Regions from separate parts of the Micromonospora sp. CA-248089 genome, predicted to be linked through region 2. Evidence: riboswitches for the same ligand, from Rfam matches in the RefSeq annotation. Region 2 holds a riboswitch; each other region holds the start of a gene.
What was found. Region 2 has a riboswitch for cyclic di-AMP ahead of ACQP26_RS00480 (NlpC/P60 family protein). Riboswitches for the same ligand answer to the same signal wherever they lie in the genome.
Positions count from the first base shown of each region.

Region 1 (6,491 bases), 1.7 Mb from region 2:
CACGGGCAGGCCGGACAGCGAACGGGACGAACCACTCGAACGCGCCGGGACCGGTGCCGACGGGACGTGCGTGCGCCCGCTACCCTGGTCGGCGGATCGGCGGGCCCGCCCGGTCGCACGGTTGGCCGCGACCCGCCAAACAGGGGAAACTGGAACCCGGAGGTCCGGATTGGGTACGCCCAGGTGTGCCCAGTTCGCGAATTGCTCATCCCGGGGGGTGGCGACCGGGCCGTTGGAGGAATACTCTCGGTCGCGGCCCGCGTACTGATGAGGCGCCCGTCATGGGCGAGTGGAGGTGCTCGCGTGAGCCTGTCGATCGTGAAGTCGGTGCGGCCGGGTGGTGTCGTCCAGATCGCGCCCCGTGGGGAGATCGACGTCGACACCGCGTACGAGGTGCGGGAAGCGATCGCCGAGGTGCTCGCGAAGGGCCGTCCCTCGCGAATCGAGCTGAACATGCGGCTCGTCACGTTCATCGACTCGGTCGGCATCAGCGCCATGGTCGCGGGCTTCCAGACCTGCGAGGTCAGCGGCGTCAAGCTCGTGGTCACCGAGCCGAGCCGGTTCGTGCACCGGCAGCTCTGGGTGACCGGCCTGCTCGGCCTGTTCGGCGCGCCCGAGCCGTGGTTCGCCGACGACACCCCCGAGGTGCTGCCCGGCGCCTGAGCGCCGTCCACACCCCCTGCTGCCAGGGGACCTTCTACCCGTTGCCAGTCCGGCGTCGGTACGGGACGATCGTCGCGACGCACGACGGCGAGGGGGCCCGCTTGCAGAGCAGCGACAGCTTCAGCTACACCGTGCAGGCCCGGTGCACCCGGGCCGAAGCGGTGGCGCTACTGGGTGACCTGAGTCGCCAGGGCGAGCTGCATCCGCTGATCGTCCGGGTCCGGAAGCTGCCGGCCCGGCCGGGCGCGCTGGCCAGCTACGCGATCACCGACCGGCTGCAACTCGGCCCGATGCACTTCCCGGTCACGTACCAGGCGGACGTGCTGATCGCCGGCGAGGACGAGGTCGTCACCGTGGCGCGTCAGCAACCCGCGACGACGGTCCGCAACCACACCCGCCTGCGCGACGAGCCGGACGGCACGGTACGCATCGACGTGGAGATCACGCTCACCGCACCGGCACCGCTGTTCGGGTACGCGTTCCGCCAGGCCCGGGCGGCTCACCTGGGCCTGGCGGCGCGTCTCGGGGCGACCCTGGAGGGGCGGCCGGCCTGATCCGGCCGCCCCTTCCGGGCGCGCTCAGTACACCGACAGGTGCACGTGGTTGGTGTGGTCGCTGGACGGGTCGCCGTTGCCGCCGCTGTACGACTTCCACCCGCTGCTGGGCAGCCAGATCTGCTTGAACCAGATCACGTAGAGCACGGCGAGCGGGTCGGCGTTGCGCACGAAGTACGCGGCCAGGTTGTTGCCGTACGTCCGGTCACCGCCGCTGGCCACGCCGCCGAAGCCGTTCTTCTGCGCGGCGAAGTCGCAGGCCCGCCCCTTCGGGTGCTCACCCGAGCCGCTGGGTCGATGGCACGAGACGTACCGGGTGAAGCCCGCCGCCTTTGCCTGTTGCAGCGCGTGCAACGTGCGCGGGGTGATGCAGCCGTTCGCCGGGGTCGGGTCGTTGACGCTGCACGACTCCGACGGCCAGGAGCCGTCCGAGTTGCGTGGCGCCGGCTTCGCGTTCTTGTTGGAGGTGCCCTGGACGCTGCCACCGCCGCTGGTGCTGCTGCGCGAGGCGCGGTCGTTGGCGACCTCCAGGGCGCGCTCGGCCTGCTCCTTGCGCTTGCCCATCACCGCGACCTGCTTGCGCTGCTCGCGGATCTCCCCGTCGAGCTGGGCACGGGTGCGGGTGGCCTCGTCCCGGGTGGTGATCAGGTCGCGCAGCGTACGGTCCTCGTGCGCGGCGACCTGCTCCAGCGCGGCGGCCCGGTCCATGAAGCCCTCCGGGCTGCTGCTGCCGAGCAGCGCCCCGGCGGTGCCCAGGCGGCCGTTGCGGTACGCCACCGCGGCGATCTCGCCGACCTTGGCGTCGCGTACGGCCAGCTCGGCGCCGACGGTCTTGAGCTGGTCGTTCAGTTGCTTCTGGCGGGTCACCGACCGGTTCAGCGCGGCTTTCGCCTCCAGCCAGCCCTTGCTGGCCGCGTCGAGCTGGGCGCGCAGTTCCGGCGTGCCGCCCTCGTCGTCGCCGCCGGGTGCGGCGGCGAGCAGGCCGGTCGCCGGCGCCGCGGAGGCGGGGGAGACCGGAACGGTCGCGACGCCGAGGGCCAGCGTCGCGACGAGCAGGGCCGCCAACCGGGCGGCCGTCCGTCGTACAGGTGCCACTGGGGGCATTCACACGTCCTTCCGTCAACGCCGACCGGGTTAGCTGACGGGTTCGGGACGGAAGATCCCTACCGCTGACGCGGATGCACCCCACGTACGTGGTTCCCCGGCTCGCCCCTGCGGACGATTAGGCGACGGCCGCCCCACCGGGGCCGGTGGCGCCCGCGGGTGCGGCCGCGACCGAGACTACCGGCGCTGCCCGGGCACGGCTCCGTCGAGCAATGCCACTAGGCGGGGCAAAACCGGCATAAGACTACAACAGTCACAGTGATTTAAGTCTGTCCTAATCACCACTCGGTCTTTCCGCACACTCCGGCTGACGCTCCGGGCTCGACCTGCAACGTGGCGTGATCGATGGAGAAGTCCTCGTGCAGGGCGGCCCGCGCGGCGGCCAGCACCCCGGCCGGGTCCACGCCCGGGTCGGTGGTCAGGTGCGCCGAGGCCACCTCCATGCCCGAGGTGAGCGTCCAGACGTGCAGGTCGTGCACCTCGGCCACACCCGGCACGGCGGCCAGCCGGTCGTGCACGGCGGTGACCTGGAGGTGTTCCGGCGCGGCCTGCACCAGGATGCGGACCGCGGCCCGGCCGAGCCGCCAGGTGCGCGGCAGGATGAACACGCCGATGCCGACGGCGACGAGCGGGTCGGCCCACCACCAGTCGGTGACCGTGATGATCAACGCGGCGGCGATCACGCCGAGCGAGCCGAGCAGGTCGCCGAGCACCTCCAGGTACGCCCCGCGCAGGTTGATGCTCTCCTTCGACCCGGCGCGCAGCAGCGCGAACGCGACGATGTTGGCGAGCAGGCCGAGCACCGCCACCACGAGCATCGGGCCGGCCAGCACCTCCGGCGGCTCGCCGAACCGGCGTACCGCCTCGATGAGGACGTAGACCGCGACGGCGCCGAGCAGTACGGCGTTGGCGAGGGCGGCGAGCACCTCCAGCCGGTAGAGCCCGAACGTGCGCTGCGGGTCGGTGCCGGCGCGGCGGGTGGCGGAGATCGCGGCGAGCGCCATGCCGATGCCGAGGACGTCGGTGAACATGTGCCCGGCGTCGGAGAGCAGCGCGAGCGATCCGGTCGTGAAGGCGGCCACCGCCTCGACCACCATGAGGGCGGCGAGCAGCGCGAAGGCGGCCCAGAGGCGGCCCCGGTGGCGGTGTGCCGCGTTGGCCACCGCGCCGCTGTGGTCATGACCTGCGCCCACGCCAACACCTTCCCTGCCCCGTACCGGCCAGGCTCAATGTATGTTCACATCGCTATGTATGCAAGTGAACTGTGGGTGGCGCCGACGCGGCCACTCACCCCACCGGATCGAGCGTGGTGAGGCGCTGGGTGGCGCGGGACAGCGCGACGTAGAGCGTGCGTACGCCCGAGCCCGGGTCGGCCCGGATCTCGCTCGGCGCCACCAGCACCACGCCGTCGTACTCCATGCCCTTGGCCTGGAGGCTGGTCACCACCTGGAGGCGGCCCGTGCCGAGCGCGCCCAGCCAGCCGGCCACCTCGTCCCGGCGCGGCACCGGCGTGATCACACCGACGGTGCCCTCCACCTGCGCGAGCAGCGCCTCGGCCGCCTCGACCGTGGCCGCCGGCAGGTCGGCGGCGGGCACCGTACGCTCCACCGGCGGCACGCCCGTGGACCGCACCGCGTCGGGCAGCGGCAGATCCGGGTACAGGCGGCGGATCTCCGCCGCCGCCACCGCGAAGATCTCCGCCGAGTTGCGGTAGTTGGTGGTCAACTCGTAGCGGTGCCGCTTGCGCCGCCCCAGCGCCTGGTCGCGGGCACGGTCCAGCTCCTGCGGATCGCCCGTCCAGGCCGTCTGCGCCGGGTCACCGACCACCGTCCAGGACGCCAGCCGGCCGCGCCGGCCGATCATCCGCCACTGCATCGGCGAGACGTCCTGCGACTCGTCGACCACCACGTGCGCGTAGTCGCGGTAGTCGGCCGGACGCTCCCGCGCCGCCGCGCGGGCGGCACGCTGCCGGTCGGCGTACGTGCTCAGCTCGCGCACGCCACCGGCGAGCTGGTACGGATCGCGCTTGGGCCGGGCCCGCTGCACCGGCTTGCCGAGCAGCGCGTCCAGCTCGTCCAGCAGCGCGATGTCGGCCACCGTCAGCCCCTCGGTGCCGAGGCTCCGGTACGCGTCGGCGAGCAGCCGGATCTCCGCCGAGGAGAGGACGCCCCCGGCGTAGCGGCGCAGCCGGTCCGGGCGTGCCAGCCAGTCCAGCACGTGCCGTGGGTGCAGCCGGGGCCACCACGCCTTGAGGAACTCCCGGAACTCCGGCCGCTCGATGATCTCGTCCTCGAACGCGGGCTGCTCCGGCAGCCGGCCCAACCGCAGCGTGCGGGCCTGGGCGTAGAGCGCGGCCAGGACGGCGTCGAACGCCGCCCGGCGTACCTCGTTGCGGCGCGCCCCACGGGCGAGCGTCCGGTCCCGGATCGCGTCCAGCGCGGGGCGTTCCAGGCGCAGCAGCTCACCCCGGTACAGCAGGCGCAACTCGGCCGGGGAGTCCGGCACCGCGTCGCGGACCGCGCGTTCCAGCACCCGGCGCATCCGCAGCGATCCCTTCACCGCCGCCACGTCCGGCGGGTCGGTGCGGGACGCGGACAGGCCGGGGAACAGCGAGCCGAGCGAGCGCAGCGTGGCGGTCTCCTCGCCGAGCGAGGGCAGCACCGAGGCGATGTACTCGACGAACACGCCGGACGGGCCGACCACCAGGATGCCGCCGCCGGCGTACCGGGCCCGGTCGGAGTAGAGCAGGTACGCGGCCCGGTGCAGCGCCACCGCCGTCTTGCCGGTGCCCGGGCCGCCGGAGACGATCGTGACGCCGTTGCCGGGGGAGCGGATCGCCTCGTCCTGCTCGCGCTGGATGGTGGCGACGATGTCCCGCATGCCACGGCCGGTGGCCCGGGACAGCGTGGCCAGCAGCGCCCCGTCACCGACCACCGCCATGTCCGGCGGCGCGGCCTCCGGGTCCAGCAGGTCGTCCTCGATCCGGGTGACCTTCTCCGAGGCGGACTGGATCGTGCGCCGGCGCACCACGCCGCGCGGCTCGGCGGGCGTCGCCTGGTAGAACGCGGCGGCGGCGGGCGCCCGCCAGTCCACCACCAGCGTCTCCGCGTCCACGCCCCGCACACCGAGGCGGCCGACGTGCAGCACCTGACCGGTCCGCAGGTCCAGCCGGCCGAACACCAGGCCCTCGTGCTCGGCGTCCAGCACGTGCCGGCGCTGGGCGGCGTGGAAGACCATCGCGTCCCGCTCGACCAGCGCGCCGAAGTTCCCGACCCGGGCCAGCCGGTAGCCCTCCCGCTCGGCGTCGGCCGCGGACCGGCGCAGTTCGGCCAGCCGGGCGTACACCCGGTCGAGGTGACGCTGCTCGGCGGCGATCTCCCGGTCCAGCGTGGTCTGGTCGGTCAACGCGGATGCTCCTGTGTTCGGAGGGCACGGCGGGCTGAATGAGGGTACGGGCCGCCGGCAACCGGCACATCGGGGCATGCCGCGCACGTGGCGTACGTCTGCCCCGCTCGCGGGCGGGAGACGCTCAGAGGCGGGTCGCCGGGCGGTCGGCCAGCACCCGGTCCAGCACGCCGGCGAGGGCCGCGTTCACCTCGTCGGGGCGCTCCATCATCAGCATGTGCCCGGCACCCGGGCAGACGGTCAGCTCCGTGGTGGGCAGCGCCGCCGCGATGGACTCGGCGCACGGCGGCGGGGTGAGCCGGTCCCGGTCCCCGACCAGCGCGGCGGCCGGCAGCACGCCGAGCGCGGCCAGCGTCTCCAGCCGGTGCTGGGCGCCGATCGAGGCGCGGAAACCACCGATCGAGCGCAGCGTGGCCCGGGCCACCGCCGAGGTGACCAGCCGGATGTCCGCCGGGTCGCAGCGGTCGCCGAACAGCATCCAGCGGATGCTCGGGCGCAGGGCGCGCAGCAGCGCGTGCGGGGGCCGCCAGCCGCCGCAGCGGGCCAGCACCCCGGCGCCGGTGGTCTCGGCCAGGCGGATCAGCCGGGTGATCCGAGGGGAGAGGCCGTACGCGGTGTGGGTGTGCCCCTCGGCGGTGGTGGAGACGAAGACCAGCCCGGCGGTCCGGGCGGCGAACCGGTCGGGGTGGCGGTGGGCGTACTCCATCACGGTCATGCCGCCCATCGAGTGCCCGACCAGGACGACCGGCCCGGACGGGACGATCT
Region 1 covers NZ_CP192016.1:4,904,716-4,911,206, reverse strand. Annotated here, with positions in the region: gene ACQP26_RS22935 (STAS domain-containing protein) at 304-663, shown strand; gene ACQP26_RS22930 (SRPBCC family protein) at 705-1,217, shown strand; gene ACQP26_RS22925 (coiled-coil domain-containing protein) at 1,242-2,321, opposite strand; cyclic di-AMP (ydaO/yuaA leader) riboswitch at 2,326-2,456, opposite strand; gene ACQP26_RS22920 (cation diffusion facilitator family transporter) at 2,600-3,514, opposite strand; gene ACQP26_RS22915 (HelD family protein) at 3,609-5,726, opposite strand; gene ACQP26_RS22910 (alpha/beta fold hydrolase) at 5,851-6,491, opposite strand, start outside.
Region 1: another riboswitch for cyclic di-AMP. It lies ahead of ACQP26_RS22925 (coiled-coil domain-containing protein); the one in region 2 lies ahead of ACQP26_RS00480 (NlpC/P60 family protein).

Region 2 (6,491 bases):
CGCGGCGAAGAAGAAGCAGATCGACTCGGAGATCAAGCGGCTGACCGCCATGCTCCCCGTGACCTCGATCCGCCCGGCGGGCTGCCCCAAGATCGACGGTGTGGTGAGCAGCGCCGCGCGGACCGCCATCAAGACGGCGTGCGCCCAGGTCGGCGACCCGTACGTGTGGGGCGCCACCGGCCCGAACTCGTTCGACTGCTCCGGCCTCACCCAGTACGCGTACAAGGCGGCCGGCATCTCGCTGACCCACTTCACCGGTGCTCAATGGAACGAGGGCCGCAGGGTCTCCCGTTCCGAGGCACGCCCCGGTGACCTGGTGTTCTTCGGCTCCGACCTGCATCACGTCGGGCTCTATCTCGGCAACGGGGTGATGGTGCACGCGCCACGTACCGGTAAACCGGTCCAGGTGTCGAGCATCAACACCCAGCCACTGGCCGGTTTCGTCCGGGTCAGCTGACAGCGGTCACACCGAAAGGCCCCCGGTCCGCAGGGACCGGGGGCCTTCGCGTGTTCGCGGAATGGTCAGCGCGGCGCGCCGACGGGGGACGGCAGCACCAGCACGTCGTCCAGGTTCACGAACATGATCCGGTGACCGAACTGGACCTGCACGTACCGGTTCTTGCCGCGGACCACGGTCCGGTCACCCGGTGCCGAACCGTCGAACGAGACCGCCCGGTAGTACTCGCCGGGCAGCACCCCGCCCACCGCGTACCGCTGGCCGGCGGCGAACGTGTACTGCAGCGGCGAGATGGTCTGGTACGGGATGGTGTCCGGGTAGGCGGCCTGCTCCGGGTAGGCCCGCCCGTACACCGGGATGGTGGCCTTGCCGGGCCGCGGCGTCACCACGAAGCCGGTGGCCCACTTGGCGGTCGGCGCGGAGGCCGGGTTGAGGAACCAGGCCTTCTGGCCGAGGTACCAGATCGCCGTCCAGTCGCCCTGCCGGCCGGCGAGCGCGTACGTCTGGCCGGCGGAGGCGCGGGCGCCGTGGTCGGAGATGTACATCGTGTCCGGCGTGCCGTCCGGGCGCAGCCCGAGGTCGTTGACCAGCGGGGCGTCCGGGCTCGGCGCAGTCCGCAGGATCACCGACGAGGAACCGCGCGACGGGCACGGCTCGGCCGGCGGCCGGGGCGTCGGGACGCCGGGCGGCTGCTGGTTGCAGCCGGTGAACGTCGGCCGGTTGGTGGCGAAGTCCGGGTCGATGGTGACCAGGCCGGTACGGGGCGTGCCGGTGCCGCGGAACGGCGCCTTCATCAGGTCGAAGTAGTGCGACCAGTCCCAGTACGGTCCCGGGTCCCAGTGCATCCCGCCCACGTTGGCGGCGGTGATGCCGGGCACGTTGTCGTGGCCGATGATGTGCTGCCGGTCCATCGGGATGCCGAACTTCAGCGCCAGGTGACGCACCAGCTTGGCGGAGGTGCGGTACATCGCCTCGGTGTACCAGGTGCCCTGACCGGCGAAGCCCTCGTGCTCCAGGCCGATGGACTTCGCGTTGACGTACCAGTTGCCGGCGTGCCAGCCGACGTCCTTGGTCTTGATGTGCTGGGCGATGTAGCCGTCCACCGAGCGCAGCGTGTAGTGCCAGCCCAGGTAGTCGGCCCGCTTCACCAGGTCGACGCTCGGGCCGAAGTAGCCCTCGGTGTCGTGGATGACGATGTACTCGATCTTCTGCTGCTTCGGCCGGTCGGCCAGGTCGTGGTTGCCGTAGTCGCCCGGGTCGTCGCTGAGCTGCTCGTACGGCGCCGGAATCCACTCGCAGGCGAGCCGGACGGGGCACTCCAGTCCGTCCGGCCGCTGTGCGTTGCGCAGGCCGAGGCGGGCCAGCCTAAAGCGGTCCGGCGTCGCTGCGCTGGCGGCGAGCGTGACCCGCTGACCGTCGTCGGTGGTCCGGCTGGCGCCCTGGCCGAGCTGGTCGTACACCTCGTCGGCGAAGGCCGCCGCGGCGTCGGAGGTGTCCGCGCCGGAGTACCGGGCCACCGCGCCGTACCAGGCCGCCGGGTCGGTGCCGGCACCGACCGGCCCACCCAGAGCCTTCTGGTACGACGCCAGCAGCGCCGCCCCACCGCGGATGTTCGCGGCCGGGTCGGTCCGCAGCGTGCGCGCGTCGAGCCCGGTGAGCGCGGCTGCCGCGTCGAGCGTCTGGAGCGAGGCGCTCGGCAGCGGCGTCTCCCGCTTCGGCGCGGCCGCGGTGGCCGGGTCGAGCTTCAGCGGGCGGGCGTCGTCGCCGCGCGGGTCCTCGTCCTCGTCGACGTGGGCGCTGCCCGGCGTGGCGAGGATGTGGGCGGCGTCGGTCAGGTGCATCGGGCCGTAGCCGCCGCTGGTGCTCGGCTGCCCCGGGTGGGTGTCCCAGCGGGACTCCAGATAGGAGACGCCGAGCAGCACGTTCTGCGGTACGCCGTACTCGGCCGCGGCGGCGGCGTATTGTTGTTGCCTGTCGCTCGCGGGCGCGGACGTGTCCGGCGCGGCGGTCACCGGGCCGGTCGTCGCCAGCGCGGTGGCTGTCGCCACGGCGGCGGCGAGCAGTATCCGTCTGCCCGACGGCGGGGCGGAGAGGAGCATCGAACCTCCTGGACAGGGATGGGGGTCACTGCGTCTCCACCCTCACTCCGCACACCCGCAAGGGTCAATACCTTTCCACTGAGTAATCAGCCTTGAAAGAAAACTTCACCTCCGCCCGGGATGCGGCCCTTCATCGCGTACGGAGTGTCACCGCGCTGGAAGTTGCGGATCGATAACGGTGGTCCCTACTCTGGTGAATCGTCGGCCGCACGTCTCACCGTCCAACCCGGTCGGTGACGGTCCGACACCGCCGAGTCGCCCACGGGCGAGCCGGGGAACCAGGTACCTGGGGTGAATCCGCAGCGATGCGGTAGGGCGGCTCCCTTCCCGCCCGAATCCGTCAGCTAACCCGGTAGGCGGTACGGAAGAAGGAGTACGGACGCCCGGTGGCACTCCATGCCCCGCGGCCGTCGTCGAACCGGTCCACCGACCGGTCCAGCGTCGCGCCGCGTTCCCGCTGGTCCCGCTTCACCACCGCCCTCGCCGCGCTGGTCGGCACCGCCGTCGTTCTGACCGGCGGCGCGACTGCGGCACACGCCGAACCCTCGGTCGCCGAGATCGAGGCCCAGATCGACCGCGACTGGAACAAGCTCGAACCGGTCATCGAACAGGTCAACGCCGTACGCGAGCAGCTCGCCGCGCGGCGCAAGCAGGCCGACGCCCTCGGCCGGCAGATCGCACCCCTCCAGGCCCGGGTGGACGCCGCCCTCGGCCAGGTCGGCGGGCTCGCCGCCGACGCCTACAAGGGCGACAACCTCTCCACCGTCAACGCGCTGCTGGGCAGCCGCTCACCGGGAGACCTGGTGAACGGCCTGGAACTGCTCGACCGCTTCGCGCACCGCCAGCACGAGCAGGTGCGCTCCGTCGCCGCGCTGCGCGACGAACTGGCGGCGAAGAAGAAGCCGCTGGACGAGATGATCGCCGGGCTGGCCCGTACCGAGGCCCAGCTCGCGGCAAAGAAGAAGCAGATCGACGCCGAGATCGCCCGGCTGCAGAAGCTGCGGCTCAAGGTGTACGGCAAGGGCGGCGGCGGTCCGCTGCGCCCGGCACCCTGCCCGGCCGGCTACCCCGGTGGCGCGGCCGGAGCGGCGGTCAAGTTCGCCTGCGCCCAGATCGGCAAGATCTATGTCTGGGGCGCGGCCGGGCCCGACCACTTCGACTGCTCCGGCCTGACCATGGCAGCCTGGGCCAAGGGCGGCGTCTCGCTGCCGCACAACGCACGCCAGCAGCACGGGATGACGAAGCGGATCAGCCGCGCCGAGCTGCGCGCCGGTGACCTCGTCTTCTACTACAGCGACCTGCACCACGTGGCGATGTACGTGGGTGACGGCTGGGTGGTGCACGCCTCCCAGTCCGGCAAGCCCATCACGATGAAGCGCGTCGACGACGGCGACATCAACAGCTTCGGCCGCGTGTAAGGAAGGGCCCCCTCTTAGTGAGTGTTTGAGATTCCGGCTCAGGTGTGGGTTGCCTGGGCCGGTTTCGTGTGTCGGGCCAGGCGGGTGACCATGACGTGGATCATGGCCCAGGTAACGAAGGCGGCGTGGCTGGCCGGTAGGCGTTCGTAGTCGCGGACGCAGCGGCGTTTCTTGCTGATCCAGGCGAAGGTGCGTTCGACGACCCAGCGGCGGGGCAGCACGACGAAGGTGTGTTGTCCGGGGAGTTTGTGGACCAGGTGCACGGTGAGGTCGAGGGCGTGGCGGGCCCAGGTGCTCAGGGTGCCGATGTAGCCGCCGTCTGCCCAGAGCAGGCGCAGGCGGGGGTGGAACAGCCGGGTGCGCCAGAGCAGGTCCCGGGCGATGGTGCGGTCGTTGACGTGCGCGCCGGTGATCATGACGGCCAGGAGTAGGCCCATGGTGTCCACGACGATGTGGCGTTTACGGCCGTTGACCTTCTTCGCCACGTCGAAACCGCGGCTGTGTCGGGGCACGGTGTCCGCGGCGCGCACCGACTGAGAATCGATCGCTCCGGCGCTGGGATGCGCGTGCCGTCCGGCGGCGGTACGGCACTGCTCCCGCAACCGGTCGTGCAGACGCATCAACGTGTGGTCATCGCGCCATCGAGCGAACCACCAGTACACCGTCCCCGGGGGCGGGAACTCCCGCGGCAGGGCCCGCCACGGACAACCGGTGCAGGCCACATACAAGATCGCCGTGACGATCGCCCGCATCGGATGCGACGGCGGCCGCCCCCGCCGACCGACCGACACCGGCGTGACCAGCGGCGCGATCAACGCCCACTGCGCATCGGTCAGATCACCGGGATACCGCCGCCGCACCGCCCGTTCCCGCTCCCGCCGCACCCGCTGCGACGGATAACGGCGGGGCGACGCGGACGGCGTGACAGTGATCGGGTACAACGTCATCAGAAGGCCCTCGGTATGGAAACGGTTGGCTCGACACCACCGGACCTACCGAGGGCCTTCCCTCACCTCAACCCAACACGCCGCCGCACCCCAAATCTCAAACACTCACTTAACGCCTCCGGTAGAGGAGGGGGCCCTTATTAACAACTTCGGGCGCCGTCAGCGCGTCGGCCAGGTACGCCAGTTCTGCCAGGACCGGCTCGGCGTCGGTCCGCGCTGCCCCTGGTAACGCGAGCCGTAGACGGCCGAACCGTACGGGTGCTCGGCCGGCGAGGAGAGCCGGAAGATGCAGAGCTGGCCGATCTTCATGCCCGGCCAGAGCGTGATCGGCAGGTTCGCCACGTTCGACAGCTCCAGCGTGACGTGGCCGGAGAAGCCCGGGTCGATGAAGCCGGCGGTCGAGTGCGTCAGCAGCCCCAGCCGCCCCAGGCTCGACTTGCCCTCCAGCCGGCCGGCGAGCTGGTCACCGAGCGAGATCACCTCGAGCGTGGAGGCGAGCACGAACTCGCCCGGGTGCAGCACGAACGGCTGCCCCTCCGGCACCTCCACCATCGAAGTCAGGTCGTCCTGCTGGATCGACGGGTCGATGTGCGTGTAGAGGTGGTTGTTGAAGACCCGGAACAGCCGGTCCAGGCGTACGTCGATGCTCGACGGCTGCACCAGCGTGGGCTCGAAGGGCTCCAGTGCGAGCGTGCCGGCCTTGATCTCGGAGACCAGGTCGCGGTCGGAGAGCAGCATCGGAACACCATAGCGACCGGTATGGGTGACCTGCGTGTCGCACTACATCTTCGTACACGTGTTCGATAGAGTGTCCACATGGCTTCCTGGTCCGAATTCGCCGCCGACGAGCCCCGCCTCGCCGACGAGATCCGCCTCCTGATGCAGCAGTACGGGCCGGGCTTCGGCTACCTCGCCACGGTCCGCGCCGACGGCGGCCCCCGAGTCCATCCGGTCTCTCCGGTGATCACCGCCGACGGGCTCTGGTGCTTCGTCATCGACTCACCGAAGCGCCGCGACCTCGAACGCGACGGTCGCTACGCGCTGCACTCGTTCCCGCCGGAGGAGAGCGACGACGAGGCGTACATCGCGGGGCGCGCGCGGCCGGTGACCGACCCGGCCACGGTGACGCGGCTGGCCCGGATCGCCCGCGCGTCGCCGCGGGGCGACTGGCGGCTGTTCGAGTTCACGGTCGAGGTGGCGATGCTGACCCGGCGCGACCCGGTGGCCCAGCCCGGCGCCGCCCCGCCGCAGGTGCGGGTGTGGCTCGATCCGCGCGGCGACGCGCCGGCCCGGCGCGACCCGCTCGCCGCCGAGGGCCGGCGGGGCCGGCACGGCTTCGACACCCGCCGCCCGGCCGCCTGACCCGGCCCACGACGAACGGTGCCGGCCCGTCCGAGGACAGGGCCGGCACCGGTACGCGGTACGACGGTCAGGCTGCGCGGTAGGCGTTCCACGCGGTGAGCATGCGGCTCGCCTGGCCGGCGGTGAACTGGTACATGCAGGAGTCGTACGTGTAGTCCATGAAGTTGGTGATCGGGTCCTTGCCGGCGGTCGAGCAGGTGTCGCGGCC
Region 2 covers NZ_CP192016.1:96,300-102,790, forward strand. Annotated here, with positions in the region: gene ACQP26_RS00470 (C40 family peptidase) at 1-457, shown strand, start outside; gene ACQP26_RS00475 (N-acetylmuramoyl-L-alanine amidase) at 523-2,556, opposite strand; cyclic di-AMP (ydaO/yuaA leader) riboswitch at 2,795-2,929, shown strand; gene ACQP26_RS00480 (NlpC/P60 family protein) at 2,943-3,974, shown strand; gene ACQP26_RS00485 (IS5 family transposase) at 4,013-4,921, opposite strand; gene dcd (dCTP deaminase) at 5,081-5,659, opposite strand; gene ACQP26_RS00495 (pyridoxamine 5'-phosphate oxidase family protein) at 5,738-6,283, shown strand; gene ACQP26_RS00500 (zinc metalloprotease) at 6,351-6,491, opposite strand, start outside.

Region 3 (6,491 bases), 2.1 Mb from region 2:
CCGCGCTGCTGGTCGGCGCCGGATGCGGGGCGGTCGCGCTCGACCTCGCCCGGCGCCGGTTCCGGCCGCCCGCCGGAGGTGGACCGGTCGGCCGGGCGCTGCGCCACCACCGGCCCGAGTTCGTGCTGCACTTCTCCGCGCCGCCCGGCTCGGAGTACCAGGTCACCATGTGGCTGCCGTACCTGGAGCGGATCGGCCGCCCGTTCGTGGTGGTGCTGCGCGAGCCGGAGCTCCTGCCCGCGGTGGCCGCCGCCACCCGCGCCCCGGTGGTCCTCTGCCCCACGCTGAAGGCGCTGGACGAGGCGCTGGTGCCCAGCCTGCGGGTCGCCTTCTACGTCAACCACGGCGCGAAGAACGCCCACCTGATCCGGTTCAACCAGCTCACCCACGTGCAGCTGCACCACGGCGACAGCGACAAGGCACCGAGCGCCAACCCGGTCTCGGCCATCTTCGACAAGATCTTCGTGGCCGGGCAGGCGGCGATCGACAGGTACGCCCGCGCCGGCGTGGAGATCCCCGCCGACAAGTTCGTCGTGGTCGGCCGTCCCCAGGTCGAGGCCATCGAGGTACGCCGGGAGCCGGTCACCCCGTCGGCGCACCCGACGGTCCTCTACACCCCGACCTGGACCGGGCACCACGCCGACGCCAACTACTGCTCGCTGCCGGTGGCCGAGACGCTGATCCGCCGGCTGATCGACAGGGGGGCCACGGTGATCCTGCGCGCCCACCCGTACACCGGCAAGAACCCGGCCTCGGCCCGCCAGCTCGCCCGCCTCACCGAACTGCTCGCCGCCGACCGGGCCAGGACCGGCCGGCCGCACCTGTTCGGCGCCGCCGCGAGCCGCGAGCTGACGCTCACCGAATGTGTCAACCGCGCCGACGCGCTGGTCTCCGACGTCTCCGGGGTCATCTCCGACTGGCTCTACTCCGGCAAGCCGTACGCGGTCACCGACACTGGCGCCGACGGCGAGCACTTCGTCGAGCGGTTCCCGCTGGCGGCGTCCGGCTACGTGCTGCGGCGCGACATGTCCAACGTGGACGAGGTGCTCACCGACCTGCTCGACGCCGACCCGAAGGCGGCGCAGCGCTGGGCGGCCCGGACCCGCTACCTGGGCGACTTCCCCGCCGACGGCTACGCCGAGGCGTTCCTCACCGCCGCCCGCCGCGAGCTGGAACCCGAATGGTCGGTCCCGGCGCCGCGCGCCGTGGTGTAGGCCCGCTCAGAGGTACGGGTCGAGCAGGGCGAGCACCGCGGCCGGGTCCTCGACGTGCGCGTTGTGGCCCAGCCCGGGCAGCGTGGCCACCGGCACACCCAGTTCCTTGAGCTGCGCGTCGGTCACCATCGGGTCCTGCTCGCCCCGGGCCAGCAGCACCGGCACGTCGGTGGCGGCCAGCAGCGCCGCCAGCCGGGGCTCCCCGACCGCGAACGCCGCCGGATCCATGGCGAGCCGCCAGCGGCCGTCCTCCCGCCGCAGCCCCGCCTCCACCACGGGATGGTCCGGGGCGAACAACCCGGCGAGCCCTGACACCCGCAGGTAGCGGCGAGCCGCCTCGTCGCGGGTGGCGAACCAGGTGACCGGCCGCGCGGCCAGTTCCTGCGACTTCGCCAGCTCGGCCGGGGACCAGACCGCCTTGATGCCGAGCCCCACCACCGCGTCGACCGGAAGGGCCCGCTGCCGGGCGGCGAGCGCCAGCGCCACCACCCCGCCGAGCGAGTGCCCGAGCAGCACCAGCCGGTCGGTGGGGCCGAGCCGTACCGGGCCGAGCCCGTCGGCCACGCGTTGGGCGAGGGCCTCGAACGAGTAGCCGGGCAGCGGCGGCGACCAGCCGTGACCGGCGAGGTCGGGGGCGAGCCAGCGGCCGGGCCAGCGGCGCTCCAGCAGCGGCGCCCAGGGCAGCCACACCTCGCCGGTGGCACCCACGCCGTGCAGGAGAATCAGGTGCCGCTTCCCCGTCGCATCGCCCATTGGCGCAGTCTGCCACCGCCCGCCCCGCACACGCGAGACCGAACCCCGCCACCCCCGGCCCCCACCAGCCCGTCGATCTTGCGGTTTCGGCCCCCGGGATGCCCGGCTCACCCGTTATGCCGGGGCCACAACTGCAAGATCAACGGGGCGAGGCGAGGCGGGGCCGGGGTGGGGTGGGACGGTCAGGCGGAGTAGCCGCGGCTGGCGATCCAGTGCGCCAGGTCGATCGTGGTGAGCCAGTACGAGGGCAGCGACGGGTCGGCCGAGTCGGCGATCCGTACGGTCCGGCCGTCGTCCTTGTAGCCGACCACGGCGACGTAATGGCCGCCCGGGAACGAGTGCCAGCCGCCGTTGGTGTCGGTGGCGGTACCGGCGACGTTCGCGACGACCGCGCGGCCGTTGCTGATCGCCTCGACGACGTCGGCCTGGAGCCGGTCCATCTGGGCCGGGGTGGCGGTGCCGGGAATCATGCGGGTCCGGTACGGGTTGCCCTTGACCTGCTGGTTGAGCACCCGGGTGGTGTCCTCGGCGGAGTTGGTGCCCATCTCGGTGGTGCCGAGCGGGCCGGCGAGCGCGTCCTGGCTGCGCTCGATGCCGGCGGCGCTGAGCGCGTTGCGCACGGCGGCCGGGCCGCAGTAGAAGTAGTTGATCTGCGCCTGGTAGTCGTAGTCGAGCGACTTGCTCGACGGCGGCTTCGGCTTGGCCTTCCGGGTGAGGTCCGGGTCCGCCGCCGCCTTGGCCGACGGGGAGGCGCTCGCCGACGCGCTGGGCGCGGCCGAGGCGCTGGGCGACGCCGGCGGTACGGCGATGCGGGCCTCGCCGCGGCTGGCGGGCTGCTCGCCGAGGCGGGCGGCGCCGAGATCGGCGACCGCCGCGGTGTTCTCCTGGACCGGGGCGTCGTCACCGGCGGCGGCGACGGTGCCGGCACCGGCGGCCAGCACGAGCGCGGCGGCCGATCCGGCGATGATCTGGTACGGGCGTTCGGTGACGATCCGTCGCAGCTGACGCTTCAGGTGGTGCTTCACGAAATCCTCCACGGGGCGTGAGCGGCACACGCCGGCCCGGCACGCGGAGGAACTCACACGTGCTGGCGGGGCCGGATGGCCGGGGGATCGGGAACGCCCGTGATGCCGGGCGCCCAGGGGGCGGTTGCCGGTCGCGCGTCAGGCGAGCGCGGGCACCGCGGTGCCGTGGAGGCGGGGGGACGATCGAGGGGTGGGCAAGAGGGGTAACTCCTTCCGTGGCCGCCGACCGGGTTAGCTGACGGATTCGGGCGGGAAGTACGCCCTACCGCGGGCCGTGGGCTCGCGGATTCACCCCGATGGTGCTCATGGGTCCCCGGTTCGTGGAACTCGATTAGGCGGGTCGGTGCGGCGTCGCCGTCGGCGATCGATTACCGCATCGGACGCGCCGACACTACCGGTGGGTATGTCCCATGCCAAGCGCTCCCACCTGCGTAAACGTGATCCGCGGTAACGGATTTCGGAACACCCGGTTACTGACTTCACTCAATGGGACAAGCAGTTTCGACGGCACCCGGCGGCGGAAACAGGACAGACGGCGAGCAGCCGACCGGCAATTGCGCGACTCGATGACCCGTTCTGCGCCCCACGCCCGATTCGGCGGCCCGGGTGACCGGGCTCACCATATTCCGGGTAACAATTCGGTCGAGACGGGTCGCCTCAGCCGACCCGGGCCGGGCGCCACCGCGCGTTCCGGACCGCCGCGGGCACCGGCAGGGCGCTCGTCGTCGCGCTCCGGTACGGCAGAGCGGGCCGCAGGGCCACGGTTGCCGCGTACGCCTCGGCGGCGAGGGTCCGGGCGGCCTCGGCGGCCAGTTCCGCGTCCCGCCAGGCCGCCCGCTCCCGCGCGGCGGCGCGCTCCCATCCGGCCCGGCGCCCGTCCCGGACCGTGCGGGCCAGCACGATCTCCTGCTCGGCCGGGTGCCGGCGCGGATCCCACCCGTTGCGGTGCGCCAGCACGTCGGCGAGCTGACGGGCGGTCAGGTCGCCCCGCCAGTGCGCCGTCATGGCGGCGTGGTGCAGCCAGCGCTCCCGGGCCGCGTACTCGCCAGGGGTGCGCGGGGTGCGCGGGGCACCCAGCGCGGCGGCGCCGGCCAGGCGGCGGGCGGCGCCGTCCGCCTCGTCGTACGCGGTCCAGGCCCGGTCCGCCTCGTCCTGCGCGGCCAGCCACCGCTCCCGGCGGCGACGGGCCGTCTGGGCGGCCCCGGCGGCGGCCACCGCCACCTCCTCGGCGTAGCGGACCAGATCGTCGCGGCGGACGGCGTCGGCGTCGGCCGGCTCGGGGACGGCCTCCGGCTCGGGGTCGCGTTCCGGCCGGGCGACGAGCGCGGCGAGCAGGCCCAGGGCGAGCAGCAGCAGGAAGGACCAGATGGCGGCGGCCTCGGGCACCGCGGTGAGGAAGTGGTACAGAGCGGTCTGCGACATGGTCGGCACCTCACGGGAAGAACCTGACGGGAGGACCCGCACGACCTCGCCGGGGCGGGCCGGTGGAACGGGCCGCCGGGGCGGGTGCGGGGATGACGTTCGGTGGGTGCGGTGAACGGGCGCGGCCCGTGGGCGGATCAGCGGGCGGGCGGGGCCCGCGGGCCGGCCGGCGCGGCGACCCGGCCGGCCGGGACCGGCTGCGGTGCGGCCGGGCCGACGGCCCGGGAGCGGGCGCCGGGACACCGGCGGGAAGGGCCTGCCGCTCGGCCGCGCGGTCGGCCTCCGGCCGCACGGTGGCCGAGGCACCGGCGACGGGGTACGCCGGGACGGCCGCCGCCGGAGCCGGGGCGGCAGCGGCGACACCGGACGGCAGCGTGGCGGCGCCGAACGAACAGGCGACGACCACGGCGAGACTGGCGAGCATCCGGGCGGTCCAGCGCGCCACCCACCACACGGGGCAGGTGAGCGCGATCGGAAGCACGGGTACAAATTACCGCCGAACCCCCACGAACGCACCGCCGCACGGCGTGTCGCGAATCGACCGGCCGACGGGTGCGCGTGTCAGTCCGGGCGACGCCGCCCGGCGTACTCGATGCCCTCGCCCGGACCGGCGACGGACGTCGCGCCGTCGTCGGCGGCCGGGGTGGCGGCGTCGTCGGCAGCCCCGCGCGGAGCCGGCACGGCCGGCGCGGCGGCTCGCACGCGGGACGCGGCGCGGGCCCGGCGGGACGGGCCGAGCAGGCGCATCATCGGCACCTCCACCCAGCGGTGCAGCGCGGCGGCCAGCGCGAGCGTGACCACCAGGAAGCCGAGGACCGCGAGCGGGCCGCGCCAGCCGGGCAGGCCGCTCCCCCAGTGCCCGGTCAGCCGCAGCACGGTGACCATGACCAGCACGTGCACCAGGTAGAAGGCGAACGACACCTCGCCGAGCCAGACCATGGCGCGGGACCGCCAGGGGGTGGGCCGGCCGCGCACGTCGGCGTCCGCCGCGGCGGCGATGACCAGCAGGTACGCGACCGCGAGCAGCGCCGCCCAGAACTCGGCCGGGATCCACAGCGCGGCGACGACCCAGGTGGTGACGAAGACGGCGGTGGCGACGGTGAGGTTCGGGCCGCGCCAGCGGTGCCGGCGCATCAGCTCGGCGGCGGCCACGCCCATCCAGAACTCCAGCGACCGGGTCACCGGGAAGATCTGCGTGAACCACCACCGCTGCTCCTCCGGCACGAGCTGCTGACCGGGCCACAGCGCCAGGATGAGCAGCGGCGCCGCGATCAGCACGGTCCGCAGCACGCCGGTACGGGCCCGGCGCAGCCACGGCACCACGAGCGGCAGGCACAGGTAGAAGGCCAGCTCGCAGGAGAGCGACCAGCTCACGTTGTTGACGCTGTAGAAGTAGCCGCCCAGCGGGATCCACGCCTGGACCAGGAAGAAGTTGGCGATCGCGGCCCACGGGACGATCGGGTCGGCGAACCAGGCCGCCACCGCCACCGCCGCGACGAACGTCACCACGTGGTTCGGGTAGATCTTGGCGAACCGGCGGCGCAGGAACGTCCACGCGCGTTCCCCGTCCCGGTACGACCAGACCAGCACGAACCCGCTGAGGATGAAGAAGAACTCGACGCCGGACAGGCCGAGGCTGAACGCCTTGTCGATCAGGGGCTTCAGGTGCGGCTCGGCGACGATGCCCATGGTCCCGGCGTGGAAGCCGAAGACGAGCAGCGCGGCTACCCACCGCAATCCGGTCAGCGACGGCAGTCGTGGGGCACGGGTGACGGTCGGCGCGCTGGTCATTCCGGGCACCCTACCCCGGGGAACCGGGACGTTCCCGGCGAGCCGACGTCCGCCGGGTCTCTCAGGGGCGGCGGATAGGATTTCCGTTCCTGCACGCGCGGGCACCCCACCACGGCTCCCGCCCGGACGCCGTGCCGTACGGAAGGTGAGCGAAACCGGATGCACCAGCGGATCCTGCTCCGCGCCCGCAAGGGCCCGTTCGACGTCCTCACGCCGGAGGAGACGTTCGCCGGCAACTGGATCGGCGACAACAGCGGCAACCTGGTCTTCAGCCACGCGGCGCACA
Region 3 covers NZ_CP192016.1:2,200,723-2,207,213, reverse strand. Annotated here, with positions in the region: gene ACQP26_RS10585 (CDP-glycerol glycerophosphotransferase family protein) at 1-1,214, shown strand, start outside; gene ACQP26_RS10580 (alpha/beta fold hydrolase) at 1,221-1,967, opposite strand; gene ACQP26_RS10575 (C39 family peptidase) at 2,150-3,004, opposite strand; cyclic di-AMP (ydaO/yuaA leader) riboswitch at 3,198-3,340, opposite strand; gene ACQP26_RS10570 (hypothetical protein) at 3,650-4,414, opposite strand; gene ACQP26_RS10565 (acyltransferase family protein) at 4,976-6,205, opposite strand; gene ACQP26_RS10560 (polysaccharide pyruvyl transferase family protein) at 6,365-6,491, shown strand, end outside.
Region 3: another riboswitch for cyclic di-AMP. It lies ahead of ACQP26_RS10575 (C39 family peptidase); the one in region 2 lies ahead of ACQP26_RS00480 (NlpC/P60 family protein).